4 regions of the Micromonospora sp. NPDC048063 genome follow, and region 1 is predicted to be linked to each of the others. Evidence: riboswitches for the same ligand, from Rfam matches in the RefSeq annotation. Region 1 holds a riboswitch; each other region holds the start of a gene.

Region 1 (7,043 bases):
ATGAGTTCGATGCGGTGGGCGTAGCTGCGCCGGAAGGCGTTGGCGAGCGGGACGACGTAGACGTCGTACCGCTCGTTGATCATGTCGGCGTCGCGCGGGTTGACCTTGAACTCGGTCGGGGTGATCTCGGTGGTGCTGGTCTGCAGCAGCTTGTGCGCGGCGTGGCTGAAGACGAGGTTGCCGTTGTTCTCGCCGATCCAGTTCCCCTCGAAGGCTTCCTCGGGGGAGTAGACGTCGAACGGGCCCTTCTTCGCCCGCATCAGGATCCGCTGGTGCATCCGTCCCCGCCTCTCGTCACCTTCGGGTCACGGAATATTAGGCCACCGGCCGACCCCGGCACAGATGCGCGTCACTCCGCCACGCGGAGGGACGGAACCGTCACGCGGTGGACGGGGACGCAGGGGGACATCCGGGGCGGCGGGTAGGGTGCCCGGCGGCGGCGCCTACCGGAGGCCGCCGCGGGCCGTCCTGCGCCGCCCGCCGACGGCCGAGGAGGAGACGTACGTGCTGGTGACCCTGCGGACCGCCGGGCCGCCGGCATGACGGGGGCCGCGACCGTCGCGCCGGAGGCCCGGCCCGCGCCCCCGGCCGGTCGGCTGCCCTCGCTGACCGGGCTGCGCTGGGTGGCGGCCCTGCTCGTCTTCGGCTTCCACGCCGGCACGATGGGGATCATCGCCGAGCCGGACCACCGGGCAGTGGTGAACTGGGTCTTCACCCTGGGCCTGTCCGGCGTGCAGTTCTTCTTCATCCTCAGCGGTTTCGTGCTGGTGTGGTCGGCCCGGCCGACCGACTCCCGCCGGGCGTTCTGGCGTCGCCGGATCGCCAAGATCTGGCCCAGCCACGTGGCGCTGTGGGCGCTCGCCCTGCTGGTCGCGGCCTGGTTCGCCGACCCGGTGGACCGCGGCGTCGCGGTGGAGAACCTCTTCCTGCTCCAGGCGTGGGACCCTCGGCCGGGCGCGTTCTACAGCATCAACACGGTCAGTTGGTCGCTGTCCTGCGAGTTCTTCTTCTACCTCTGCCTGCCGCTGGCGCTGCCGCTGCTCCGCCGGGCCCGGCCGTGGGCACTGTGGACCGTGGTCGTCGCGGTGCCGCTGCTGATCCTGGCGCTCTGGCCGGCCCAGGCCCTGGTGCCCGAGGAGAGCCGTTGGTGGTTCACCCAGATCTTCCCGCCCGTCCGGTCCCTGGAGTTCTGGATGGGCGTGGCCGCCGCCGAGCTGATGCGGCGCGGCCGGTGGCGGGGGCCGGGCCTGCCGGTGGCGAGCCTGGTCTTCGTGGCCACCTGGGTGGTCGCCGCGCAGTGGGTGCGCGCCGAGCTGTGGGCGGCCCTGCTCGCGGTGGCGTACATCCTGGTCATCACCGCGGCGGCGGACGCGGACGTGCGCGGGCGGCGGTCGCCGTGGCGGTCCCGGCCGATGGTCTGGCTCGGCGAGGTCTCCTTCGCCTTCTACCTGGTGCACGTGCTGGTGATGGTGACCGTGCTCCGGCTCACCGGCGACTGGGGCGTCGGGTACCGCGGCTGGTGGGGGCTGGCCGCGGTGCTCGGCTTCCTGCTGGCCAACCTGGCCCTCGCCGGAGCGTTGCACCGCTTCGTCGAGACGCCGATGATGCGGCTGCTCGGCCCGCGCCGCCCGGCCCGGGCGACGCCGCCGGTCGAAGGTGTGGCCGCCCCGCGGCAGCGACCAGGGGAGCGAGCGCCGGCCGTGCCGGGGGAGCGGGGACGCGTCGTGCCGCGCCCCCGGCACGCCGAGCCGGAGGCGGACCGCCGACCGGCGTACGTCGAGTCCCGTGCGACGGCCGGCCGGCCGCGTCCCCGGGCGTAGGACGATCGCGTCCACTGACACAGGTCGACCCACTGGGGCGGCCGGACCACCCGTCCACCCTGGTCCGTGCGGTCCTCCGGTGGACGGCCGGGCGCGCAGAGCACCGGTCCGGAGGGCCGCCGAGACCGCCGCAGACGGGACACGCCGGGCGGCGATGCGGACCGGTGGCATCGGCGGTAGCGTGGTCGCGTGCTTCCCGTCGCGCTCACCTGTCCCCTGTGGTGGGTGGCGCGGTGGGCCGTACGGCTGCTGACCGGCCTCGCCGTCGCGGTCGCGTTCGCCGTCGGCGCCGGGGCCCTTCCCGCCGCCGCCTCGGCCCAGGCCGGAGTTTCCGCGACCGACACCTGGGCGCCCCCGGCTGACGCCTGGGCGCCCCCGGTCCCGGCGCTCCCCGTCACGCTGGCACCCGCCGACCCGCCCGTGGCGGTCGCCGACCACCGCGTCCTCTCCGACGGTGCCGCCGTCGACGGTGCCGCCGTCGACCGGGCCGCCGTCGACCGGGCCGCCGTCGACCGGGCCGCCGTCGACCGGGCCGCCGCCGGCCCCGGCCACCCCGCCGCTCCGGCCGACCCGGGTGAGGCCGCCGGGGCCGTCACCCCCGGCCCGGCCCCCGCGCCGGGCGGGCACACCCCCGGCGCGGCCGGCCCCCGGGGCCCGCCGCACGTTTGATCCGCACCATCCCGCGGGGCACGCGCGCCCCGCGACCACGCCCGCCGCACGGCGTAGGAAGGGCTCCTTCCGCTATCGCAGGCGTTGACAGGTGCCCGTCCTCCGCTCTCCACCACCCGCGCCCGTCCCGGCGGCGGGACGTGGCACCGCCACGCCCCGCCACCCGGGCGCCGCGTGCGACCCGCTGACGCACTCGCTCCCCGTGAGGTGCCGACCATGGAGACCGTCGTCTACCAGTTCCTGATCGAGGTGCCGCGGGCCGCCGCCATCTGGTCCGCCCTGCTCCTGCTGGCCCTGACCGTGCTCGCCGTGCTGGTCGCCCGCCCCGAGCGGCTCCGTCCGGCCGACGAGCCGGTCGCCCCGCCCGCGGTCGACCCCGTGGCGGAGGCGGCCGACCTGCGCCGCTACGCCGAGGAGGTGGCCGTCGCGGCGGGCCGGGCCGCCCGCACCGCCCGGCGGTGGCGGGCCGACTGGCTCGCCGCCCGGGAGGAGGCCGACCGGGCCTGGCGGGCGTACGACGAGGCGGAGACCGCCGCCCGCCGCCTCACCGGGGCCGCCGCCCTGCCCGCCCCGCGCACCCCGCGCACGCCCGCCGAGTACGCCGCCCGCGAGCGCTGGCTGCACCATGCGGCGGTGGCGGCCCACTGGCGCGGCGACCTCTCCACCCGCCAACTCCGCGAGGTGTTCGGCCGCCGGGCCGGCTGGGATCCCCGCCGGCACCCGGTCGAGCAGGAGATCGCGCTGGCCCGGGCGGTACGCGACGCGAAGCGGGCCGCCCACCGGGCCGCCGCCGAGCGGGAACGGGCGGCGTGGCGGGACGCCGACCTGGCCGCCGAGGCGGCGCGGGCCCTGGCCGGGGAGGCGTACGCCGCAGCGGTCCGGCTCCGGCCGGGCCGGCTCCCGGCGGCCCGGCCGGTGTCCGCCGGGCGTCGGCCCGCGCTCGCCGCGCGCTGGCGGCCCGCGCGGGTGGGCTGACACCGCCGGGCAATTTCGTGACGCCGGTCATAGCGGCGCCGAACCGGTCATCCGGCGCGGCCCGGCCGATTCCCGCCGACGATTCCGCGCCGATGTCCGCCGCTCGTCCGGTTGTCGACGCAAGGTGCGTCGGGAAACGGTCGTCCCATTGAGTCGCGTCAGTGCCGAACTGACCGCAAAAAAAGTCCGGAGATCAAGGTTTAGGCAGGTGGGAGCGGGTTGGCAGGGCGCGGGCCGGCCAGTAGTGTCGGCCCGTCCGGTGCGGTAACCGATCGCAAGAGGCGACGCCGCGCCGACCCGCCTAATCGTGAACAGGCGAGCCGGGGACCCAGTGCAACATCGGGGTGAATCCGCGGGCCACGGCCCGCGGTAGGGCGTTCTTCCCGCCCGAATCCGTCAGCTAACCCGGTCGGCGGCGTCGGAAGGAGTTCCATCCCCGTGCAGCACCCACCCGCCCCCCGGTCGTTCCGGCGCCTCCACGGCGCCGCGGTGCCCGCGCTCGCCCGTCCGCACGCCGCGAGCTGACCCACCGGTCACCGCCCGTCGCCCGGCATCCCGGGCGCATCCCCTGAGTGGTCCACCACCGCCGGACGCCGTCCGCGCGGTCGGTCCCCCCTGCGCGGACCGGCGGCCGCTCACCCCCCGAGCCCGTGGAGGAAACCGTGAAGCACCACCTCAAGCGTCAGCTCCGTCGCCTCACGTCCGAGCGTCCGTACCAGGTGGCCGCCGCGTCGGCCGCGGCGCTCGTGCTCGCGTCGGGCACCGGCGCGTTGCTGGCCGGCACCGACGAGGCACCCGCCGCCGCACAGGCCCCGGTGGCCGTGAGCGAGCTGCGGGACGGCAGCGTCGCCTCGCGCGGCGACGCCCGCGTCGCGACCGCCCCGTCGACCGGCGCCCCGGCCGCGTCCAGCGCCGCTCCGTCGGCCAGCGCCACCAGCGCCGCCCCGAACCCGGACCTGACCCGCAAGCCGGAGCCGCCGAAGCCGCCGAAGGCGAAGTCCCTGGACTACGACTACCAGGCCCAGACCACCTTCTACAACTGCGGTCCGGCGGCCGTCCGGCACGCCCTCAGCGCCGCCGGCATCGCGCGCAGCCAGGACGCCCTCGGCGCCCAGCTGGGCACCGACGAGATGGGCACCGACTCGGCCGAGGACACCACCCGGGTGCTGAACGCGACGGTGAAGGGTGACCCGTACCGGACCCGGATGATCCCGGGCGGTGCCGCGACCCCGGCGCAGATGGACCAGCTCCAGGCCGACGTGGTCGCCGCCATCACGGACGGGCGGGGTGTCGTGGTGAACGTCGCCGGCAGCGCCACCGACACCGACGGCGGCTGGCACTCGTTCCCCGGCGGCCACTACATCGCCGTCGTGGGCTACCAGGACGAGGGCCGGCAGGTGAAGATCGCCGACTCGGCGAACCCGGCGACCGCGTCGTACTGGATGTCCACCATCGCCCTGGCGAACTGGGCCGCCACCCGCGGCTACTCCGCCTGAGAAAGACACCCGTCGGGCGTCGGCTCCCCACCCCGGGAGCCGGCGCCCGATGTCGTCTCCGGGTCACGGCCCTCGCCGGGGCGTACGGCGGGTGGCACACTGCGGCCTATGGCCGACGAATCGGGTGACCGGGACGGCCGGCGCGTCCTGCTGCTGCTGCACGGCATGGGCGCGACCGGGGACGTGTGGCTGCCCTGGGCGCCGCTGCTGGAGCGCCGGTGGGCGGGGCGGTGGCTGGCGCCGGACCTCGCCGGCCACGGCTGGTCGCCGCCGCTGTCGGCGTACTCGTTCGCCGGGCTGGCCGACCGGGTCGCCGCGGGGCTCGCGGCGGGGGACCGGCTCGTCGTGCTGGGGCACTCCCTCGGCGGCGTGGTCGGGCTGGCGCTGGCCGCCCGCCGCGCCGGGCTGCCGGTCGACGCCGTGGTCGGGCTCGGCATCAAGGCCGTCTGGTCCCCGGCCGAGCTGGCGAAGGCCGGGGAGCTGGCCGCCCGACCGGTGACCTGGTTCGCCAGCCGGGACGAGGCGGCCCGCCGGTACCTGCGGGTGGCCGGCCTGACCGGGCTCTTCGCGCCGGACCACCCGGTGGTCGAGGCCGGGCTGCGGCAGGTCGACGGCCGCTGGCGGCTGGCGATGGACCCCGCCGCGTTCGGGGTGGGGGAGCCGGACCTGCGGGCCCTGCTGGCGGCGACGGACGTGCCGGTGCTGCTGGCCCGCGGCGAGCACGACCCCATGGTCACCGACGCCCAGCTCAAGGAGCTGGGCGTGCCGGTCGCCACCCTGCCCGGCCTGGGCCACAACGCCCACGTCGAGGCCCCCGAGGCCGTCCTGGAGCTGGTCGACCCGTACCGCTGACCCGCGAGGTGCCGGCCGGTCAGGTGGTGGGGGAGAGGGTCGCCTCGTCCGGCTCGACCGGCAGGCCGGTCCCGCCGACGGCGCGCGGCGTCGGCGGGTTCCAGTCCGCGTCGAGCAGCCGCCGCGCGGCGCCCAGGAACGCCTCGGCGTACGACTCGGCCGGGAAGTCGCCCAGGTAGCGGCTCCGGGTGGCCCAGCGGGCGGCGGCGAGCGGGTCGGTGTCGAGCAGCGCGGCCAGCACCTCGTCCACGTTGGACATGTCGCGACGCAGCACGTAGCCCGAGCCGGCCAGCGGGAACCGCTCGGCGAACCGGTCGCCCTCGTCGCCCATGTCGGTGACCGCGTACGGCTTGCCGGAGTAGAGGTAGTCGGAGATCACCCCGGACACGTCGGAGACCAGCGCGTCCGAGCGGTTCACGCACTCCGTCAGGGTCAGCTCGCGGGCGGCGGCGCCGAAGACGTGCTGCCGGCCACTCCGGGCCCGGTCCGCGGCCAGCAGCTCCGTGAGCCGGCCCAGCTGCCGCGCCGAGGCCGGGTTCTGCGAGGTGTACGGGTGGGCCCGCAGGATCACCGTCGCGCCCCGCGCCAGCAGCCCGCGCAGCAGCGCCTCGGCCACCGGCAGCGAGCAGTAGTTGGCGTCCGCGTGGTGGCCCGTCCAGGTCGGCGTGTAGAGCACCGTGGGGTGCGGCAGGCCGCGCACCGGCTCCGGGCGGACCTCGATCGACTCGACCTGCGGCCGGCCGACCACCACGAACTTCTCCGCCGGGATGTCCACGCCCGCGCGGGCGTACCGGTCGACGGCGGCCTGACCGGCGACGAAGATCCGGTCGAAGATGGCGGAGACCGGGTTGGCGCTGGGCGCCTTGTCGCTGTCGCCGTGGTGCAGCTGGACGTGGGTGAGCTGGGTGAAGCGGATGCAGTGGCTGTTCTTCGCGCCGTGGTTGACGTAGAACGCCACCCGCAGGCTCGGCACCAGCGCCTCGTCCATCGCCTTCGTCGTCGGGCAGTAGACCACCGGTGCCGTGGTGGCCGCGGCGACGGTGGGCAGGAACTCCGGCTCCCGCACCATGACCAGGAACGGCCGGCCGATCCGCTCCAGGTACGGCAGCCACATGGTGACCTGGTATTCCGAGCCGGGCGGGGCGGAGAAGTGGAGCAGGAACTCGGGCTGGTGGCGGCGCAGCGCGCGGGAGACCGCCGACCCGCCGGCCCCCGGCCGGAACCGCCGCCG
Region 2 (7,043 bases), on a different contig from region 1:
AGTCGTCGTCATCGTCGTCGTCATCGTCGCCGCCGCCGAAGCCGCAGGCCAGCACGAGGGCCAGCAACGCGCCGACACCGGCCAGCGCGGCAAGTCTCCTGATCATCGATCGTCCTCCCGTCGTGGCACTCGTTCTTCGGGCCGATGCTAGGCAGGATGGGCAACCCGCGGGCGGGAGCGGGGCCGGCCACGCCAGGAAGTTCGGGTGCCGGGCGGTGCCGGCGGGAGACGGCTACCCTGGGTCGGCGACGCGTCAGCGGCAGCTGATCGTTGGGTGAACAAGAAGTGAAAAGTCCGGACAAGGGCGACTTGGTGCGCCCTCATCCGCGAATTGCTCATCCCGAGGGGTGGCGACCGAGGCCGTCGGAGGAATACTCTCGGTCGCGGCCCGCGTACTGATGAGGCGCCCGTCGGACGGGCGAGTGGAGGTGCTCGCGTGAGCCTGTCGATCGTGAAGTCGGTTATGCCCGGTGGTGTCATCGAGATCGCCCCCCGGGGCGAGATCGACGTCGACACCGCATACGAGGTGCGCGAGGCGATCGCCGAGGTCCTGGCCAAGGGGCGCCCCAGCCGGATCGAGCTCAACATGAGGCTCGTCACCTTCATCGACTCCGTCGGTATCAGCGCGATGGTCGCCGGCTTCCAGACCGCCGAGGTGAGCGGCGTCAAGCTCGTCGTCACCGAGCCGAGCCGGTTCGTGCACCGGCAGCTCTGGGTGACCGGCCTGCTCGGCCTCTTCGGCGCCCCTGAGCCCTACTACGCCGGCGCGCCCGCCCCCGAGGTCCTCCCCGGCGCCTGACCCGCCGGCAGGGGTCCCGCCGGTGCCCCGTTGGCGTCAGTCGTCGCCGCGGCCCGACAGGTCGATGTCGGACGCCTCGGTGACGCGCGGATCGCAAGGCCGGCATCCGCGCGGAGCGGCGCGCCGTTGCCAGCGCGCCGCCGGTGCGCGACGATCGGGCGACGGCGACGGTGGGGAGACGGCGTGCTCAGGCGGGATTCCTTCAGCTACACCGTCCAGGCGCGCTGCTCGCTCGCCGACGCCGCAGGGTTGCTCGCGGACCCGGCCCGGCAGCAGGACCTGCACCCGCTGATCGCCCGGGTCCGCCGGGTGTCGCCCCGTCGCGGCGCGCGGGCCAGCTACCTCATCACCGACCGGCTGGCCGTCGGGCCGCTGCGCCTGCCGGTCACCTACCGGGCCGACGTCCTGGTCGACGGGCCGGACGAGATCGTCACCGTGGCGCGGCAGTGGCCGGCCACCACGGTGCGCAACCGGACCCGACTGCGGGCCGAGCCGGACGGCGTGGTCCGGATCGACGTCGAGATCACCCTCACCGCGCCGGTCCCGCTCTTCGGCTACGCCTTCAGCCAGGCGCGCGCCGCCCACCTGGGGCTGGCGGCCCGGCTCGGCGTCGCCCTGGGCGGGCACCCGCCGGAGTCACCGCCCGCCTGAGCCGGGCATCGACGACACGGCGGCATGCCCGGCCGTCGGCCGGGGAGGTGGCGGCGGGAAGGCGGTCGCCCCGGCGACCCGCGAGCGGGTCACCGGGGCCGGGGCGTCAGTAGACCGACAGGTGCACGTGGTTGGTGTGGTCGCTGGACGGGTCGCCGTTGGCGCCGCTGTACGACTTCCATCCGCTGCTGGGCAGCCAGATCTGCCTGTACCAGATCACGTAGAGCACGGCGAGCCGGTCGGCGTTCTTGACGAAGTACGTCGCCAGGTTGTTGCCGTACGTCCTGTCGCCGCCGGTGGCGTCGCCCCCGAACCCGCTCTTCTGAGCCGCGAAGTCGCAGGCCCGGCCCTTGGGGTGCTCGCCGGAGCCGCCGGGGCGGTAGCAGGAGACGTAGCGGGTGAAGCCGGACGCCTTGGCCTGGTTGAGCGCGTGCAGGGTGCGCGGGGTGATGCAGCCGTTGGCGGGGGTGGGGTCGTTGACGCTGCACGACTCGGACGGCCAGGACCCGTCGGAGTTGCGCGGCGCCGGCTTCGCCGTCGCGGTGGAGCTGCCGCCCGGCCCGCCGCCGCTCGACTGCGACCGGTTGGCCACCGTCAGCGCCCGCTCCGCCTGGTCCTTGCGCTTGGCCATCAGCGTGACCTGCTTGCGCTGCTCCCGGATCTCGCCGTCCAGGGCCAGCTTGGTGCGGGCGGCCTGGTCACGGGTCTCCTGGAGCTCGCGGAGCGCCCGGTCCTCGTTGGCGGCCACCGCGTCGAGAGCGGCGGCCCGGTCCATGAAGCCGTCCGGCGAGCTGCTGTTGAGCAGGGCGGACACCACCCCCAGCCGGCCGGTCCGGTAGGCCACCCCGGCGATCTCGCCGACCTTGCTGCTCCGCTCGGTCAGCTCGCTCTCGGTCGCCTTGAGCTGTGTGGCGAGCTGCTGCTGCCGTTTGACCGACGTGTCCAGCGCCCGCTTGGCGTCCAGGTAGCCCTTGCTGGCGGCTTCGAGCTGGGCCCGCAGGGCGGGCGTGCCGCCCTCCTGGTCCTGGCCGGGGGCTGCGGCGAGCAGGCCGGCCCGGGAGGCGGCCGCCGCGGGGGCGGTGGTGACCGGGGCGACCGCGGCGCCGAGGGTGAGCGTCACGGCGATCAGGGCCGCCAACCGGGCGGCGCGTCGTCGTACAGGTGCCATCACTGGCATACACGTGTCCTTCCGTCAGCCGCCGACCGGGTTAGCTGACGGGTTCGGGACGGAAGATCCCTACCGCTGACGCGGATGCACCCCACGAACTTGGTTCCCCGGTTCGCCCCGCCGGGCGATTAGGCGGCGGCCACCGCCGGCACCGGTGGGTGCCGCCTGGCGGAGGCCGGAACCGAGCCTACCGGTGCGGGTGTGACTGGTGTAGCACAGGTGACTGAGGGTGCCTGTCCGCTTACCGTCAAATCCGACATAAGTCAACAATACTCTCCCAGATTTAAGGCTGTGCTCATTACCACTCAACCGACCCGCAGGCCCCGGGAGACGCCCCCGGCTCGATCTGCAACGTCGCGTGCTCGATCTGGAAGTCCTCGTGCAGGGCCGTCCGGGCTGCGGTGAGCACCGCGCCGACCTCCGCGCCCGGCGCCATGGTCAGGTGCGCCGAGGCCACCTCCATCCCGGAGGTCAGCGTCCAGACGTGCAGGTCGTGCACCTCGGCCACGCCGGGCACGGCGGCCAGCCGGTCGTGCACCCTGGCGACCTCGAGGTGCTCCGGCGCGGCCTGCACCAGGATGCGCAGCGCGGCGCGCCCGAGCCGCCAGGTGCGGGGCAGGATGAACAGCCCGATGGCCACCGCGACCAGCGGGTCCGCCCACCACCAGTCGGTGACGGCGATCAGCAGGGCCGCGCCGATCACGCCGAGTGAGCCCAGCAGGTCGCCCAGCACCTCCAGGTACGCGCCCTGCATGTTGATGCTCTCCTTCGCCCCGGACCGCAGCAGGGCGAAGGCGGCCACGTTGGCGAGCAGGCCGAGCACGGCGACCGCGAGCATCGGGCCGGCGAGCACCTCCGGCGGGTCGCCGAACCGGCGTACGGCCTCGACGACCACGTAGACCGCGACGCCGGAGAGCAGCACGGCGTTGGCCAGGGCGGCCAGCACCTCCAGCCGGTAGAGGCCGAAGGTGCGCTGCGGGTCCGCGCCGGCGCGCCGGGTCGCGGTGATCGCCGCGAGCGCCATGCCGATGCCGAGCACGTCGGTGAACATGTGCCCGGCGTCGCTCAGCAGGGCCAGCGAGCCGGTGCGGAAGGCGGCCACCGCCTCCACCACCATCAGGGCGCCGAGCAGCGCGAACGCCGCCCAGAGGCGGCCCCGGTGGCGGTGCGCGGCATTCGCGACCGACCCGTGGTGGTGGTCATGACCTGCACCCACGCGCCCACCTTCCGTCACCCGTCCGGACCCGGTTCAATCTATGCTCACATCGCAATATGTGCAAGTGACTGCCCGGCGGCGGCCGGGACGACTCAGCCGGTCGGGTCGACGGTGGTCAGCCGCTGGGTGGCCCGCGACAGCGCGACGTAGAGCGTCCGTACGCCCGAACCCGGGTCGGCCCGGATCTCACCCGGGGCGACCAGGACCACGCCGTCGTACTCCATGCCCTTGGCCTCCAGGCTGGTCACCACCTGCAGGCGCGGCGCGCCCAGCCCGCCCAGCCACCCGGCCACCTCGTCCCGGCGGGGCACCGGCGTGATCACGCCCACGGTGCCCTCCACCTCGGCCAGCAGCGCCGTGGCCGCCGTCACCACGGCGGTCTCCAGCTCCGCCGGCGGCACCACCAGCTCGACCGGGTCGACGCCGGTGGAGCGCACCGCCCTGGGCAGCGGGAGATCCGGGTGCAGCCGGCGGATCTCGGCCGCCGCCACCGCGAAGATCTCCGCCGAGTTGCGGTAGTTCGTGGTCAGGGTGAAGTGGTGCCGCTTGCGCCGGCCCAGCGCCTGGTCCCGGGCCCGGGTCAGCTCCTCCGGGTCGCCCGTCCACGCCGTCTGCGCCGGGTCGCCCACCACCGTCCACGAGGCCAGCCGGCCGCGCCGGCCGATCATGCGCCACTGCATCGGCGAGACGTCCTGCGACTCGTCGACCACGACGTGCGCGTACTCCCGGTAGTCCTCCGGGCGCTGCCGCGCCGCCTCGCGGGCCGCGCGCTGCCGGTCGGCGAACGTGCTCAGCTCGCGGACCCCGCCGGCCAGCTGGAACGGGTCCCGCTTCGGCCGGGCCGGCTTCATCGGCTTGCCGAGCAGCGCGTCCAGCTCGTCCAGCAGCGCGATGTCGGCGATCGTCAGCCCGGCGCGGTCCAGGCTCCGGTACGCGTCGGTCAGCAGCCGGATCTCGGCGCCGGAGAGGATCCCGCCGGCGTACCGGCGCAGCCGGTCGGGGCGGGCCAGCCAGCCCAGCACGTGCCGGGGGTGCAGCCGGGGCCACCACGCCTTGAGGAACTCCCGGAACTCCGGCCGCTCGGCGACCTCGTCCTCGAACGCGCGCTGCTCGGGCAGCCGGCCGATGCCCAGCCGACGGGCCTGCGCCCAGAGCGCGGCGAAGACGCCGTCGAAGCCGGCGCGGCGCACCTCGTTGCGGCGGGCGCCCCGGGGCATCGCCCGCTCCCGGATGGCGTCCAGCTCGCGGCGGTCCAGCCGGAGCAGCTCGCCCCGGTAGAGCAGTCGCAGCTCGGCCGGGCCGTCCGGCACCGCGTCCCGGGCCGCCCGTTCCAGCACCCGGCGCATCCGCAGCGAGCCCTTGACCGCCGCCACGGCCGGCGGGTCGGTACGGGTGGCGCTCATGCCCGGGAACAGCGTGCCCAGCGAGTGCAGCGTGGCGGTGTCCTCGCCGAGCGAGGGCAGCACCGAGGCGATGTACTCGACGAAGACCGAGGACGGGCCGACCACCAGGATGCCGCCGCCGGCGTACCGGCTGCGGTCGGAGTAGAGCAGGTACGCGGCCCGGTGCAGGGCGACCGCCGTCTTGCCGGTGCCCGGGCCGCCGGAGACGATCGTCACCCCGGAACCGGGGGAGCGGATGGCCTCGTCCTGCTCCCGCTGGATGGTGGCGACGATGTCCCGCATGCCCCGGCCGGTGGCCTTCGACAGCGTGGCGAGCAGCGCGCCGTCGCCGACCACCGCCATGTCGGCGGGCGCGGCGGCGGGATCGAGCAGGTCGTCCTCGATCCGGGTGACCCGCTCACCGGAGGACTGGATCATGCGCCGCCGCACCACGCCCAGCGGCTCCGCCGGGGTGGCCTGGTAGAAGGCGGCGGCGGCTGGGGCCCGCCAGTCGACCACCAGGGTGGTCGCGTCCTCGTCCCGGATGCCGAGCCGCCCGACGTGCAGCACCTGCCGGTCGCGCAGGTCCAGCCGGCCGAAGACCAGCCCCTCGTGCTCGGCGTCCAGCACGTGCCGCCGCTGCGCGGCGTGGAACACCATCGCGTCCCGCTCGACCAGCGCCCCGAAGTTGCCGACCCGGGCGAGCCGGTAGCCCTCCTTCTCGGCGCGGACCGCCGACCGGCGCAGCTCGGCCAGTCGGGCGTACACCCGGTCGAGGTGCCGCTGCTCGACGGCGGTCTCCTGCGCCAGGGTGGTCTGGTCGGTCAACGGTCGCTCCTCCTGACGTGGGCGGCGGGCGGCGCGAACCGCGCGAACCACGCCAGGCCAACCGCAAGAGGGTACGGCCCGCGCGCAACCAGCTGCGCCTGAGGTGCGGGAAAGGAGCCCGCGTCACCCCGCCCGGCCGGCCCGCGTCACCCCTTGCGGGTGGTGGCGGGAGCGGCGGAGCGGGCGTCGTCGAGCACCTGGCCGAGCACGCCGCCCAGCGCCGCGTTGACCTCGGCGGGGCGTTCCATCATCAGCATGTGCCCGGCGCCCGGACAGACGGTCAGCTCCGTCGCCGGCAGCGCGGCGGCGATCGACTCGGCGCACGGCGGCGGGGTGAGCCGGTCCCGGTCGCCGACCAGCGCCGCCGCCGGCAGGTGGGCGAGCCGGGCGAGGGTGTCGAGCCGGTGCTGCGCCCCGATCGAGGCGCGGAACCCGCCGATCGAGCGGAGCGAGGCGCGGGCCACCGCCGAGGTGACCAGCCGGATGTCGTGCGGGTCGCAGCGGTCGCCGAAGAGCATCCAGCGGATGCTGGGGCGCAGGGCCCGCAGCAGTGCCCGGGGCGGCCGCCAGGACCCGCACCGGGCCAGCACGCCGGCCCCGGTGGTCTCGGCGAGCCGGATCAACCGGGCGATCCGGGGCGACAGGCCGTAGACGGTGTGCGTGTGCCCCTCGGCCGTCGTGGAGACGAAGACCAACCCGGCGGCGCGTGCGGCGAAGTGCTCGGGGTGCCGGTGCGCGTACTCCATGATCGTCATGCCGCCCATCGAGTGGCCGGCGAGCACCACCCGGCCGTCCGGGGCCACCTCGTCCAGCACCGCGGCCAGGTCGTCGCCGAGCTGGGCGAGGGTGGCGGTGGGCAGCGCCATGCAGCTCGACCGGCCGTGCCCGCGGGCGTCGTAGGTCACCACCCGTACCGCGGCGTCGAAGCGTTCCCGCAGGTCGGCGAGCTGCCGGTGCCAGGCCCGCCCGTCCAGCGTCCAGCCGTGCAGCAGCACCACG
Region 3 (6,863 bases), on a different contig from region 1:
CGCCGCCCCGAGCGAGGTCTGCGTCGAGCCGGCCGACGTCCACTCGGACTCCCGTATCAAGGCGGGCGGCGCGGCCAAGCACGAGCCGAACGAGCTGACCCTGGCGGAGACCCGCGAGCGCGAGGCCGACCTGGCCGCCGCCCTGCGCGAGCGCGCCCGGTTCCGCACCGGCGCCGGCGCCTCCATCACGGCCACCGTCACCGTCCCGGTCGTGGTGCACGTGATCCAGCGGGACGGCACCCGGGCCGGCGGCAACATCCCGGACTCGATGATCACCTCGCAGATCGACGTGCTGAACCAGTCCTACAGTGGGGCGACCGGTGGCGCGGCCACCGCGTTCAGCTTCCAGCTGCAGAAGATCAACCGGGTGACGAACCCCTCGTGGTACCCGATCGTGCAGGGCTCCTCGGCCGAGCGGCAGATGAAGACCTCGCTGCGCGAGGGCGGCAAGAACACCCTCAACGTCTACCTGGGCGAGCTGAGCAACGACCTGCTCGGCTGGGCGACCTTCCCGACCCGGAAGCTGAGCAGCATGGACGGCGTCGTCGTGCTGAGCGAGTCGCTGCCGGGCGGCACGGCCACCAACTACAACCAGGGCGACACCGGCACCCACGAGGTCGGCCACTGGCTGAACCTCTACCACACCTTCCAGGGCGGCTGCTCCGGCTCGGGTGACAGCGTCAGCGACACCGCACCCGAGGCATCCCCGGCGTTCCAGTGCCCGACCGGCCGGGACACCTGCACCGCCCCGGGCGTCGACCCGATCACCAACTTCATGGACTACACCTACGACTCCTGCATGCACCAGTTCACCGCCGGGCAGGCCAGCCGCATGCTGACCGCCTGGAACGCGTACCGCGCGGCGTAGTTCCCCCGCACGACCGGTGCCGGCTCCGCTCGACGGGGCCGGCGCCGTCGTCTTCGGGGCGGGGTGGGGGCGGTGCGGCGCCCCGGACGGGGACGGCCCGGGGCGCCGCACCGCGTCTCAGGCGGCCGGGCGGGCGGCGAGGCTGCCACCACTCCCGGACCGCGTCTCGGGCACCGCGGCGGTGCCGGCGGCGGCCGCACCGGGGTCGAGCCAGACCTGGACGGCGGGCCGGCCGTGCCCCTCGCCGGCGCCGCCCGCGACGCCCGGCTCCCGACGGGCGAGCATCGCCACGTCGACGGTGAACTCGAACAGCCGCCAGTCGACCTGCGGCGCGGCCCGGTGGCTGCGGGCCAGCCGGGCGACCCGGGCCGGGTCGGTGACCGGCCGGGCGTGGCCGGCGACGTAGGCCTCGTCGTCACTCTCCTCGGGCGGGAAGGAGTGCAGGGCGTAGCGGCCGTCGCGCTCCAGGTCGCGCCGCTTCGGCGAGTCGACCACGAAGCAGAAGAGCCCCTCGTCGGTGATCACTGGAGAGACGGGGTGGACCCGGGGCCCGCCGTCGGCGCGGACGGTGGCCAGGTAGCCGAAGCCCGGCCCGTACTGCTGCATGAGGGAGCGGATCCCGTCGGCGAGGCGGGGCTCGTCGGCGGCGAATTCGGACCAGGAAGCCATGCCGACATTCTATCGAACACGTGTACGAACAGGTAGTCCGACACGCAGGCCACGCACATCGCTCGCTAAGGTGGTGCGATGCTGCTCTCCGACCGCGACCTGGTCTCCGAGATCAAGGCGGGCACGCTCGCGCTGGAGCCGTTCGAGCCCACGCTGGTGCAACCGTCCAGCATCGACGTACGCCTGGACAAGCTCTTCCGGGTCTTCAACAACCACCTCTACACCCACATCGACCCGGCGATGCAGCAGGACGACCTGACGTCGATGGTCGAGGTGCCCGAGGGCGAGCCGTTCGTGCTGCACCCGGGCGAGTTCGTGCTCGCCTCGACGCTGGAGGTGATCTCCCTCGGCGACCAGCTCGCCGGGCGGCTGGAGGGCAAGTCGAGCCTGGGACGGCTCGGCCTGCTCACCCACTCCACCGCGGGCTTCATCGACCCGGGCTTCTCCGGCCACGTGACGCTGGAGCTGTCCAACGTGGCCAACCTGCCCATCACCCTCTGGCCGGGCATGAAGATCGGTCAGCTCTGCATCTTCCGGCTCTCGTCGCCGGCCGAGCACCCGTACGGCTCGGCCGTCTACGGCTCGCGCTACCAGGGGCAGCGCGGCCCGACCCCGAGCCGCTCCTGGCAGCACTGGCGCACCTGGCCGACCCGCTGACCCGACGGCCGCCTGTTAGGAAGGGGCCCTTCCTCTACCGAATGCGTTAGGAAGGGCCCCTTCCTTACACCTCAGCCGGGGCGGCCGTAACTGTGGATCGGGCCGTCGTCGACCTTCTTCATCTTGACCGGCACCCCGGCTCGGGAGGCGTGCACCACCCAGCCCCCGCCGACGTACATGCCGACGTGGTGCAGGTCGCTGTAGTAGAAGACCAGGTCTCCCGGGCGCAGCTCGCCCCGGGTGACGGTCGCGGTGACCCGGCGCTGCTGCGCGGCGTTGTGCGGGAGCGATACCCCGGCCTTCGCCCAGGCGGCGAGCATCAGGCCCGAGCAGTCGTACGCGTTCGGGCCCTCGGCGCCCCAGACGTAGGGCTTGCCGATCTGGGCGCAGGCGAACTTGACCGCGGTGCCGGCACCGCCACCCGGGTAGCTGGCCGGGCAGGGGGCGGGGCGCAGCGAACCGCCGCCGCCGCTGCCGTAGATCCGCAGCCGCCGCTTCTGCAGCCGGTCGATCTCGGCGTTGATCTGTTTCTTCTTCGCGGCGAGCTGGGCCTCCGTCCGGCCGAGTTGGACGACCATCTCGTCGAGCGGGGCCTTCTTCTCGGCCAGCCGGTCGCGCAGCTCGGCGACCTGCCGCACGTCCTGCTGCTGGTGCTGGGCGAACCGGTCGAGCAGTTCGAGCTGGCCGACCATCTGGTCGGGCGAGCGGCTGCCCAGCAGGGCGTTGACGGCGGAGACGTTCTCGCCCTTGTAGGCGCGGACGGCCAGCGCGCTGACCTCCTCCATCGCCTGCTCGACCTGCCGTTCCAAGGGCTCGATCTGCTTGGCGAGGGCGTCGGCCTGCCTGCGCTTGGCGGCCAGGTCCTGGCGGGTGGCGTTGTGCCGTTCGATGATCGGTTCGAGCTTGTTCCAGTCCTCGTCGATCTGGCGCTCGATCTCGGCGACCGTCGGTTCGGCGTGGGCCGCCGTGGCGCCGCCGGTCAGGACGACGGCGAACGCGGCCAAGGCGGCGAGGGCGGTGGTGCAGCGGTACCAGCGTGGGCGCGGCGCAGCCGTCGTCGGGCCGGCGGGTGCCGACCGTGCCGACGGTGGCCGCGGGGCATGGTGTGCCACCGGGCTCCGTACTCCTTCTTCCCGTACCGCCTACCGGGTTAGCTGACGGGTTCGGGCGGGAAGGGGACGCCCTACCGCAGGTGCTGCGGATTCACCCCGGGGTACCTGGGTCCCCGGCTCGCTCGGGAGCGACTCGGCGGTGTCGGACCGTTACCGCCCCGGATGGACGGACTGTCGCCGGCCGACGAATGACCAGAGTAGAGATGGTCGTTATCGATCCGCAACCCATCGCGCCGTGACACACCGTACTCATGCGGGCCGGTGGAGCGTGTCACTCGGGGCGACGAAATTTTCCTTCTTCGGTAAGTGACGCATGGAAAGGTATTGACCGGAGGTGGCGCCCGGGGCGAAGGTGGCCCCACATTCGCCCGTCCGACCTGGGGGTCTGATGCACCTGTCAGCGACATCGAGGAGCAGACGCGTCCTGCTGGCCGCCGCCGTGGCGGCCGCCCTGGCCGCGACGCCACTCACCGCCGCCGGAACCGCCGCCGCCGCGCCGACGACCGACCGGCAGCAGCAGTACGCCGCCGCGGCGGCGGAGTACGGCGTGCCGGAGAGCGTCCTGCTCGGAGTCTCCTACCTGCAGTCCCGCTGGGACACCAACGCCGGAACGCCGAGCACCAGCGGCGGCTTCGGACCGATGCACCTCACCGACGCGGAGTACGTCGCCGCCCTGCCCGGGGGCACCCACCACGACGACGGCACCGAGGACCCGCGGGGCGACGACTCCCGCCCGTCCCTGGCCGAGGCGCACGAGCCGCCGGACACCCCGCCGCCCGCCGAGGCCTCGCTGCGGACGCTCGACGCCGCCGCCGAGCTGACCGGCGCCAGCGAGGAGGCGCTGCGGACGGACGTCACGGCGAACATCCGGGGCGGCGCGGCGCTGCTGGCCGCGTACCAGAAGCAGATCGGCGCCCCGGTCGGCGCCGACACCGACCCGGCGGCCTGGTACGGCGCGGTGGCCCGCTACTCCGGCGCGGACAGCGCCGACGCCGCGGCGGCCTTCGCCAACGAGGTGTACGCCACCATCGGCGCCGGCGACAGCCGGCTGACCGACGACGGGCAGCGGGTCACCCTCGCCGCCCGCGCGGTGCAGCCGGAACGCTCCTGGCTCGACCGGCTGGGCCTGCGCAAGGTCGCCCGGCCCGACGGGCTGGAGTGCCCCGACACGATCTCCTGCGAGTGGATCCCGGCGCCCTACGTGCAGTACGGCCCGACCGTGGGTGACTACGGCAACCACGACCTCGCCGACCGGCCGGCCCAGCAGAAGATCGAGTACATCGTCATCCACGACACCGAGGGCTACTTCGGGCCCAGCGTCAACCTCGTCAAGGACCCGCGGCGGGTGGGCTGGCACTACACCCTGCGCTCGGTGGACGGCCACATCGCCCAGCACATCAAGACCAAGAACGTCGGCTGGCACGCCGGCAACTGGTACGTGAACGCCAAGTCCATCGGCCTGGAGCACGAGGGCTTCGCGGGGCACGGCACCTGGTACACCGAGGCGATGTACCGCACCTCCGCCAAGCTGGTCCGCCACCTGGCGCTGCGGTACAACATCCCGCTGGACCGGCAGCACATCGTCGGTCACGACAACGTCCCCGGCACCGTCGCCTCGACCGTGCGCGGCATGCACTGGGACCCGGGCCCGTACTGGGACTGGTCGCACTACTTCGACCTGCTCAAGGCGCCGTTCACGTCGACCGCCACGCCGCAGACGGGGCTCGTCACCATCGACCCCGACTTCGCCACCAACCAGCCGCAGTTCACCGGCTGCAACCGGCAGCCGCCGGGCGTGCCGAACCCGCCCCCGCCGGTGGCTCCCTGCCCGCTGCGCGGCTCGTCCGCGGTGATCCTGCACAGCGCGCCGAGCCACGACGCGCCGCTGGTCAACGACATCGCGCTGCGGCCCGACGGCACCCCGAACACCATGTACATCTCCGACCACGGCGCCCGGGCCTCCGCCGGGCAGACGTACGCCCTGGCCGAGGTGCGGGGGGACTGGACCGCGATCTGGTACCTCGGCCAGAAGGCGTGGTTCCACAACCCCGCCTCGAAGCCGACCGCGAAGTGGTCCGTGGGCTTCGTGGTGACCCCGAAGGCCGGCAAGGCCACCATCCCGGTCTACGGCCGGGCCTACCCGGAGCAGGCCGCCTACCCGGCCGGCGTGCCCTACCAGCCGATCTCCCCGCTCCAGTACACCCTCTCGGCCGGCCAGCGGTACGCCGTCGGCACGGTGCTCCCCGGCGAGTACTACCGGGCCGTCACGTTCGACGGGTCGTCGCCGGGTGACTGGACGGTGATCCGCGGCGAGAACAGGTACGTGCAGATCCAGTTCGGCCACCGGGTCATGTACGTCAACCTGGACGACGTGAACCTGCTGCCCTCCGCGCTGGACGCGCCCCGCTGACCCACCGCTCGCCCGGGCTGGCGCAGGCCGTCCCCGAGCACGACGAGGGCCCCCGGTCTACTCGACCGGGGGCCCTCTCCGTTCAGGTGGCGCGGGATCAGCCGGGTCTGCGGAAACCGGCCACCGGCATCGTGTTGATGCTGGAGACGTTGACCGGCTTGCCGGCCCGGGGCGCGTGCACCATCTTGTCGTTACCGAGGTAGAGGCCGACGTGGTGCAGGTCGCTGAAGAAGAACACCAGGTCACCCGGGCGCGCCTCGGAGCGCGGGATGGCCTTGCCCTCGTTCCACTGCGCGCCGGTGAAGTGTGTCAGGTGGATGCCCGCCGCCTTGTAGGCGTACTGGGTCAGACCCGAGCAGTCGAACGAGTTGGGGCCGGTGGCGCCCCAGACGTACGGGTCGCCGACCTGGGCGCAGGCGGTCTTGATGGCGGTCCGGGCCGCCTCGCTGACCACGCCGTTGATGGTCGGGCACTTCTCCGTCTTGACCGTGGTCACCGGCAGCGACGCCTCGAGCTTCTTGATGTCGGCGTCGATCTGCTTCTTCTTCGCCGCCAGGTCGTTCTGCTGCTTCGTCTGCGCGACGATCAGGGCGTCGAGCTTCTGCTTCTCCGCGTCGAACTTGTCGCGGACCTTGGTGACGCCCTCGAGCTGCTTGCGTTCCTGGGCGGCCAGCCGGTCCAGGAGGGTCAGTTGCTCGGTGAGCGTGTCCGGCTTGGCGCTGACCAGCAGCGCGCCGATCTCCTGCGACGGGCCGGAGATGTAGTAACGGGCGGCGAGGTCACCGACCCGGTCCATCGCCAGCTCGGTCTCCAGCGCCAACGGCTGGATCTTCTTCTCCAGGTCCGCCGACTTCTTGCGGTTGACCTTCAGCTGCGCCCGCACCTTGTTGTACTGCTCGATGGTGGGTTCGAGCTGCTCCCACTTCTTGTCGATCGCGGCCTCGATCTCGTCGACCGAGGGCTCGGCGTACGCGGGCGCGGCGAGCGCACCGACGCCGACGACCGCGGCGGCGAGGAGGGTGAGCAGACGGTGGGCGGCCCGGCGCAGGCCACCCGGACGAGCAGACCGTCCCGGTGCGTGACGATGAGGGGGCATGGTTGCCACCGGCACCGACTCCTTTTGCAACCCGACCGCCGGGCGCCTCGC
Region 4 (7,043 bases), on a different contig from region 1:
GTCGCCGTGTTCATGGTGTGCCTCGGTTTCCCCGTGCCCGCCGTCAGGCGCCGACGAGGTCGTAGCCGGCCTCGTCGACGGCGGCGCGCACGGTGTCGATGTTCAGTGGGCTCTCGCTGGTGACGGTGACCCGCCCGGCGGCGAGGTCGACCTGGACGTCGCTGACGCCCGGGATGGCGCCGACCTCGGCGCTGACCGAGCTGACGCAGTGCCCGCAGGTCATGCCCTGCACCTGGTACGTCGTGGTGACCATCGAACTCTCCTCTCGACGCCTCCAGCATATACCCCCCAGGGGTAATGAGGAGGCGGACGGATGACTGCTCCGCGTACCGATACCCGGTGGGGGTATCGGACAAGGAGGACCCTACCATACCCCCGAGGGGTACGCTATCCTCGATCGCATGACCACACCGACGCCCGCCCCGACCAGGGGCTACACCGCCAGCAAGGACCAGTTGCTCGCGCGGCTGCGCCGCGTCGAGGGGCAGGTCCGCGGCATCGAGAAGATGGTCGACGACGACCGCTACTGCATCGACGTGCTCACGCAGATCTCCGCGATCCAGGCCGCCCTGGACAAGGTCGCCCTCGGCCTGCTCGACGGGCACGCCCGGCACTGCATGCACGAAGGAGCGGCCGAGGGCCGGGCCGACGAGATGGCCACCGAGATGATGGCCGCCGTCGGCCGCCTCATGAAGCGCGGCTGACCCGGCCGGCGGTGCCCCGGCGCCCCCAGGGTGCGAGCGCCGGGGCAGCCCGGGTCAGAGCCGGCCGAGGATCTTCTCCATCGTGTCGATCTCGGCCTGCTGGGTGGTGACGATCTGCTGGGCCAGGGCCTTCGCCTCCGCGTTCACGCCCCGGGCCAGCTCGTCCCGGGCCATGGTGACGGCGCCCTCGTGGTGAGCGATCATCATGGTCAGGAACTGCCGGTCGAACTCCCGCCCGGAGGCCGCCGCCAGCTTCTCCATGTCGGCGTCGGACATCATGCCGGGCATGCCGTGGTCCATGTGCGGCGTCTCGGCGCCGGGCGACGGCACCGGCCGTCCCCAGGCCGACAACCAGCCGCTCATGGTGGCGATCTCGGGCGCCTGGGCGGCCTTGATCTCCCCGGCGAGCCGCTTGACCTCCGGGTCCGCCGCCCGCGTGGCGGCCAACTCCGCCATCTCCACCGCCTGCCGGTGGTGCGGAATCATCATCTGGGCGAACATCGCGTCGGCGTCGCCGAAGGTGGCCGCGCCGGACGCGGAGGCCGTCGGCCCGCTGGTGGCGGGCGTGCCGTGCCCCGCACCCGGGGACGAATGCCCGTCGCCGCCGCAGGCGGTCAGGACGAGGGCGGCGGTGACGGTGGCGCCGGCCAGGGCGGCACGGCGCGCGATGGTACGAGTGGTCACATCTGGGCCTTTCGGTATCGGAACGTACGCAGCAGGACGGGGACGCGGGCCGGCTGACCGGGCCGCGCCGGGGCGTCCTATCTGCGCAGCACCGAGACCGTGGCGAGTCGCAGGCCGACCGGCCGGGACGGCGGGGCACGGGGCGACCGGGCCGGCCCGCCCGACCCCCGGCCCGCTGGGCCGACGGCCTGTGCGCCGGCCAGCAGCAGCACGGCGAGCAGCAGCGGAGCGGCGAGCGCGCCCAGCACCGCCAGGCACACGCCCCACCAGGGCAGCTCGCCGCCCGCCCCGCCGGACGGGAGGAACCGCTCGTGCGGGCAGTCGCCCGGGCAGCCCACCACGCCGGACGGCGCCGCCGGGACGACGTACGCGATGGCGGGGTCCTGACCGAGCGGCGCGGCGGTGTCGTGGCGGGGCAGCGCGGCGGTGACCTGACGGAGCGGCGCGGCGGTGTCGTGGCGGGGCAGCGCCTGCGCCGCGCCGCCGTGCCCACCGGCCGCGGCGACGGCCTGCGCGGAAACCTCGGCGGGATGGCCCACGGAGTGCGAGCCGTGGCCGAGGGTGTGCATCGCGGCCAGGCCGAACAGTGTGCCGACGAGCAGCAGCAGCCGGGCCCATCGCCCCGCCGTCACTGTCGCCGCCGCCCGCACACCGACCACGGTAGTCCCCGGGGCCGGTGCGTCCGGGGGCGACCGGCGCACCCGACGGCGAATCCGCCCCGAACGAGACCGCCATCAGGCCACCACGGGAGGGCCGCCCGGCCGCCACCCGACAGTGACATGGTGGTGACCGGCGGCTGCCGGACGGGACGGACCGCGGCCGACACCAGCCCTCACGACCTGCGGCCGGATATCGGGATGGCTACCATTCGGCCGGTGGCCCTCCGCACTCCGCGCCGCCCGCACCGTCGCCCAGACCGGGCGGCGGTTTCGAGCGACCGCGACCGGCCGGGCCGGGCCGTCGCGGTGCGTGACCGAACCGACACCCCAGGGCGATCCGCCGCGGCGGTCACCCGGCCACGCCGAACCGACCGGCCCGCCGGCACGCACCCCGCCCTGGACTCGTTGGGAGACACTCGATGGGCGCCGACCACACCCGTCCCGCACCGTCCGCCCCACCGAGGGTGCGACGGATCCTCGTCGCGACGGTGGTGCCCCTGTTCGTCTCCACCCTGATCGCGGCCCTGCTGCTCTGGCCGTGGGACGCCCCGGACGCCGCGCCCGGCACCGATCCGCCCCGCCACCACGGCACGGTGACCCGGGTGGTGACGGAGCCGTGCCCGCCCACCCCGGAGGCGCCGGAGGGTGCCCCGGAGGGCCCCTGCGGCACCGTGACCGTACGCGTCGACGACGGCCCCGACGCCGGCCAGCAGGTGGAGACGCCCGTACCGGCAGGGCCGGGGGCGCCGACGGTCGCGGTCGGCGACGAGATCATCCTGGTCCAGCTCACCGATCCCGCCGACCCCTCGGCGAGCGCCTACAACATCGCCGAGCACCAGCGCGGCAAGCCGCTGCTCTGGCTGGTGGTGCTGTTCGCCGCCGCGATCGTCGCGTTCGGGCGGTGGCGGGGGCTCGCGGCGCTGGCCGGCCTAGCGGCCAGCTTCGCCATCCTGCTGACCTTCGTGCTGCCCGGCATCAGCGCCGGCAGCCCACCGCTGCTGGTCGCGGTCGTCGGCGCGGCACTGATCATGTTCGTGGTGCTCTACCTGACGCACGGGGTGACCGCGCAGACCTCGGTCGCCGTGCTCGGCACGCTGGGCAGCCTGGTGCTGACGGGCGTGCTCGGCACGATCGCCACCGCGGCGACCCACCTGACCGGGTTCGGCACCGAGGACGCCACCACGCTGTCGATGTTCCAGGCCGACGTCGACCTGCACGGCCTGCTGCTCGCCGGGATCATCATCGGCTCGCTCGGCGTGCTCGACGACGTCACCGTGACACAGGCCGCGACGGTCACCGAGCTGGCGCACGCCAACCCGGGGCTGTCCCGGATGCAGCTGTACCGCGCGGCCACCCGGGTCGGCCGCGCGCACATCGCCTCGACGGTGAACACCATCGTGCTGGCGTACGCCGGGGCCTCGCTGCCGGTGCTGCTCCTGCTGACCGCCGACTCCCGGGCGGTGAGCCAGATCCTGACCAGCGAGTTCCTGGCCCAGGAGATCGTCCGCAGCGCGGTCGCCACCCTGGGCCTGATCGCCGCCGTGCCGCTGACCACCGGGCTCGCGGCCGTGGTGACCACGGCCGGCCGGCGCGGCGGGGAGTCCGCCGACCGCGGCGCACTCCCGACCCCGCCGGCCCCCCGGCCGGCGGCCGACCGGTCCGAGGCGCTGGAGGCCCTCAGCGGGCCGCGCGCCGGAAGCACCCCCTCCGCCGCCCCCGCCGGGTGGCCCGACCGAAACGGGAGCACGGACACCGCATGGTGAAACTCCTCAGCGTGACCGATCAGGACGTGCCGCCTGATAAACGCGTCACTGGTCACCCTCCGCCGTTACGAAATAACGCATTTAGTCGGCTTAGGGACGTAGATCCCCGGGAGGGCTCTCGGGTAACCTCGCTGCCGGTCACCGCCGAAGGCGCGCAGCGGCGCCTGCGGTGCCGCCGCCCAATCGCCGCCAGGCGAGCCGGGGACCCAGGCACGTGGGGTGAATCCGCGACAGCGGTAGGGGCCACTTCCGCCCCGAACCCGTCAGCTAACCCGGTCGGCGGTCGACGGAAGGGAAAACTGTGACGGCACCCCTACGCCGCTGGTTGACACCTGTGGTGGCCGTGATCGCCGCCCTGGCCGTCTTCGCCGGGCCCCTCCCGGCGGCGGCCGCACCCACCCCGCCGGCCCAACCCTCCGGCCACGGGGACGACGAGCCCAAGCTGCTCAACGACCTGATCGAGACGCGGAACCGCAGCTACGTCCAGGCCAAGGCGAAGCTCGCGAAGTCGAAGAAGCGCCAACTGGAACTGGCCCTGGAGGTCGACCGGGCGCAGGCCGACCTGGCAGCACTGGCCCCGCAGGTGAGCCAGATCGCCGCCCAGTCCTACCGGACCGGGCGGATCGGCGCGGTGTCGATGCTGCTGGACACCGCCAGCCCCGACTCGTTCGTCAAGCGCGCCGCCGCCCTCGACGAGCTGAACCTGGTCAATGCCAAGAAGCTCGCCGAGGTGAACGCGGTCAAGACCCGCGCCGAGCAGGCCAAGCTGGCGCTCGACGCCGAGGTCCGCGAGCAGCAGAAGCTGACCAACGAGATGGCCCGCGGCAAGCGCGACGCGGAGAAGGCGCTCGCACTGGTCGGCGGCAGAGGGCTGACCGGCGGCAAGGTGGTCGCCACCTCGCCGGTGGCCCGGATGGCACCGGGTCGTACCGCCGACGGCGACTGGAAGCCCCTGTCCTGCACCGAGAACGACCCCACCACCTCCGGCTGCATCACCGCGCGCACCCTGCACATGTACAAGGAGGTCAAGCGGGCCGGCTTCAACCGCTTCGTCGGCTGTTACCGCTCCGGCGGGCCGTACGAGCATCCGAAGGGCCGGGCCTGCGACTGGTCGCTGCAGAGAAGCGGCTTCTCCCCCTGGCACAACGACGACACCTACATGTACGGCAACAACCTGACCGCGTTCCTGGTCCGCAACGCCGACCGGCTCGGCATCTACTACGTGATCTGGAACCGGCAGATCTGGTTCCCGGCGACCGGCTGGAAGTCCTACAGCGGCCCGTCGAACCATACGGACCACGTGCACGTGTCCCTGCTCTGACGCAGCCAACGACAGGGCCGCCCCGCGCCTGCGGGGCGGCCCTGTCGGCGTCTCTGGGCCCTGTCGGCATCTGTAAGGCGTCTCTACGACCCGCTCCGGCGTCGCGCGGCCCGGTCCGGACAGCTGTGGGCCCGGTCGGCGCTCTCGGCGCTTCTGGGACCCGTGGGCGGTTGAGGCCCACTCGGCGTCCGTTGGCCCCCGTCGACGGGCGTCGGCGTCCCGGGCCGAGCGAAGGAACGGGTCAGGCGAGGGCGGCACTGACGGCAGGCTGCGCCCCGTCGACCGCGCCCGACCCGTTGGCCACCTCGGCGCCCCCCCGCGCCTCGCCGGCGGACACGGCGGTCACCGCCCGCGCCTCGCCGGCCGCCAGCCGGTACGACATGCCCACGACGGCGCAGCGCCCGGCGGCCACCTCGGCGGCGAGCACGGCCGACCTGTCCAGCATCGCCTCGACGGTCTGCGCGATGTGGATGTCGACGATGCGGTCGATGTCGTCCACGCCCTCGGCGGCGGCGCGGCGCAGGCTGGGCACCACGGCGTCCACCACGGCGCCCAGGTGCCCGGCCGGAGACGTGCCGGTGGCGTCCGCCGTACGGGCCGCCTGGACCGCCCCGCAGGAGTCGTGCCCGAGCACCACCACCAGCGGTGTGCGCAGGACCGTCACGGCGTACTCGACGCTGCCCAGCACCTCGGGGCCGACCGTGTGCCCGGCGGTGCGTACCACGAAGAGGTCGCCGAGGCCGCGGTCAAAGATGATCTCCGCGGCGAGCCGGGAGTCGGAGCAACCGACGATCACCGCGAACGGGTGCTGCCCGTCCGCGACTGCGGCACGGTGCCCGGCGTCCTGGTTGGGGTGGCGGGGGGTGCCGGTGACGAACCGGCGGTTGCCGGCCTGCAACTCGGCGAGCGCCTGCTCCGGACCGCCCGGCGTGGGGAACGCGCCCCGCACGGCGGTCGGGTCTTCCGGTGCCGGCTCCGACGACTTCCGCTCCGGGCCCGGCTGAACGCCGGGGGATCCGGGACGACTCATCTCCCTCACCTCGTCCCTCACGAACGACCTGGTCACCCCGGCCGACGCTGGGCGCGGGCTGCCCCCACGGTCACACGCACCCGAAGATACGTCAAGGGATGCGTGATATGCGTTTCATATGTTCGCGCCCGCCCGCAGACGTCGGGCGGGGCCTCCCGCGCGAGGGCGCGGCGGAAAACCCGAAAGGCGCGCCATACGATGACGACATGGCGACGACAGGGGAGAACGGGAGCACCCGCAACTGGACGTTCCTGACGAACCACGGGCACGTGCTGCTCGCCATCGCCCGCAACCCCACCGCCCGGCTACGCGACGTCGCGGACGAGGTGGGCGTCACCGAGCGGGCCGCCCAGGCGATCGTCGCCGACCTGGAGGCGGGCGGCTACCTGCACCGCACCCGGGTGGGCCGGCGCAACGAGTACACGCTCAACCCGGCCGGGCGGTTCCGGCACCCCGCCGAGGCCGACCGGCAGGTCGGCGACCTGCTCGCCCTCTTCACCGACGACGATCCCGAGAGCGCCGGCCGCACCTGAGGCCCGGGGGGCAGGCCCCGCCGTCGGCGCGCGACGGTAATCCCATGCCTGCGCGACATCGGCGGCGCCGCGTCCGTCGCCAGGCTGTCAGGGCTCTCGCCGGCGACACGGCCGAGACGGCCGACGGAGGACGATCAGCCGCCGCGGGCGACGGGGCCGATCAGCTGACGTTCGATGGGGGTCATGCTGAGCATCACCCACTGCACCTTGCCCTTGGTGATCAGGCCGACCATCTCGGGGTGCAGCTGGGTGAACCAGCTCTGCACGCTCATCAGGCCCAGCGCGCTCGCCGCCGTCGCGGCCTCCGTCTCTGCCAACCGCTGGAGCAGCACGATGTCGCTGCGTACCA

Evidence for each region. A riboswitch is a leader RNA that binds a small molecule or an ion and turns the genes downstream of it on or off. The one in region 1 is predicted to bind cyclic di-AMP.
Region 2: another riboswitch for cyclic di-AMP. It lies ahead of ACGFZ2_RS30295 (coiled-coil domain-containing protein); the one in region 1 lies ahead of ACGFZ2_RS11360 (C39 family peptidase).
Region 3: another riboswitch for cyclic di-AMP. It lies ahead of ACGFZ2_RS25180 (NlpC/P60 family protein); the one in region 1 lies ahead of ACGFZ2_RS11360 (C39 family peptidase).
Region 4: another riboswitch for cyclic di-AMP. It lies ahead of ACGFZ2_RS13660 (coiled-coil domain-containing protein); the one in region 1 lies ahead of ACGFZ2_RS11360 (C39 family peptidase).

The regions. Positions count from the first base shown of each region.
Region 1 covers NZ_JBIDBG010000003.1:641,193-648,235, forward strand. Annotated here, with positions in the region: gene ACGFZ2_RS11340 (polysaccharide pyruvyl transferase family protein) at 1-278, opposite strand, end outside; gene ACGFZ2_RS11345 (acyltransferase family protein) at 540-1,820, shown strand; gene ACGFZ2_RS11350 (hypothetical protein) at 2,010-2,489, shown strand; gene ACGFZ2_RS11355 (hypothetical protein) at 2,706-3,464, shown strand; cyclic di-AMP (ydaO/yuaA leader) riboswitch at 3,753-3,894, shown strand; gene ACGFZ2_RS11360 (C39 family peptidase) at 4,115-4,960, shown strand; gene ACGFZ2_RS11365 (alpha/beta fold hydrolase) at 5,069-5,812, shown strand; gene ACGFZ2_RS11370 (CDP-glycerol glycerophosphotransferase family protein) at 5,832-7,043, opposite strand, start outside.
Region 2 covers NZ_JBIDBG010000021.1:4,042-11,084, reverse strand. Annotated here, with positions in the region: gene ACGFZ2_RS30310 (hypothetical protein) at 1-106, opposite strand, end outside; gene ACGFZ2_RS30305 (STAS domain-containing protein) at 437-799, shown strand; gene ACGFZ2_RS30300 (SRPBCC family protein) at 983-1,450, shown strand; gene ACGFZ2_RS30295 (coiled-coil domain-containing protein) at 1,557-2,618, opposite strand; cyclic di-AMP (ydaO/yuaA leader) riboswitch at 2,632-2,763, opposite strand; gene ACGFZ2_RS30290 (cation diffusion facilitator family transporter) at 2,917-3,834, opposite strand; gene ACGFZ2_RS30285 (HelD family protein) at 3,927-6,044, opposite strand; gene ACGFZ2_RS30280 (alpha/beta fold hydrolase) at 6,191-7,043, opposite strand, start outside.
Region 3 covers NZ_JBIDBG010000012.1:2,996-9,858, forward strand. Annotated here, with positions in the region: gene ACGFZ2_RS25165 (zinc metalloprotease) at 1-868, shown strand, start outside; gene ACGFZ2_RS25170 (pyridoxamine 5'-phosphate oxidase family protein) at 986-1,537, opposite strand; gene dcd (dCTP deaminase) at 1,616-2,194, shown strand; gene ACGFZ2_RS25180 (NlpC/P60 family protein) at 2,266-3,198, opposite strand; cyclic di-AMP (ydaO/yuaA leader) riboswitch at 3,319-3,455, opposite strand; gene ACGFZ2_RS25185 (N-acetylmuramoyl-L-alanine amidase) at 3,695-5,716, shown strand; gene ACGFZ2_RS25190 (NlpC/P60 family protein) at 5,814-6,827, opposite strand.
Region 4 covers NZ_JBIDBG010000004.1:390,108-397,150, forward strand. Annotated here, with positions in the region: gene ACGFZ2_RS13630 (hypothetical protein) at 1-14, opposite strand, end outside; gene ACGFZ2_RS13635 (copper ion binding protein) at 44-253, opposite strand; gene ACGFZ2_RS13640 (metal-sensitive transcriptional regulator) at 402-704, shown strand; gene ACGFZ2_RS13645 (DUF305 domain-containing protein) at 759-1,388, opposite strand; gene ACGFZ2_RS13650 (hypothetical protein) at 1,466-2,038, opposite strand; gene ACGFZ2_RS13655 (YibE/F family protein) at 2,467-3,810, shown strand; cyclic di-AMP (ydaO/yuaA leader) riboswitch at 3,977-4,108, shown strand; gene ACGFZ2_RS13660 (coiled-coil domain-containing protein) at 4,112-5,131, shown strand; gene ACGFZ2_RS13665 (carbonic anhydrase) at 5,373-6,161, opposite strand; gene ACGFZ2_RS13670 (MarR family winged helix-turn-helix transcriptional regulator) at 6,368-6,694, shown strand; gene ACGFZ2_RS13675 (hypothetical protein) at 6,829-7,043, opposite strand, start outside.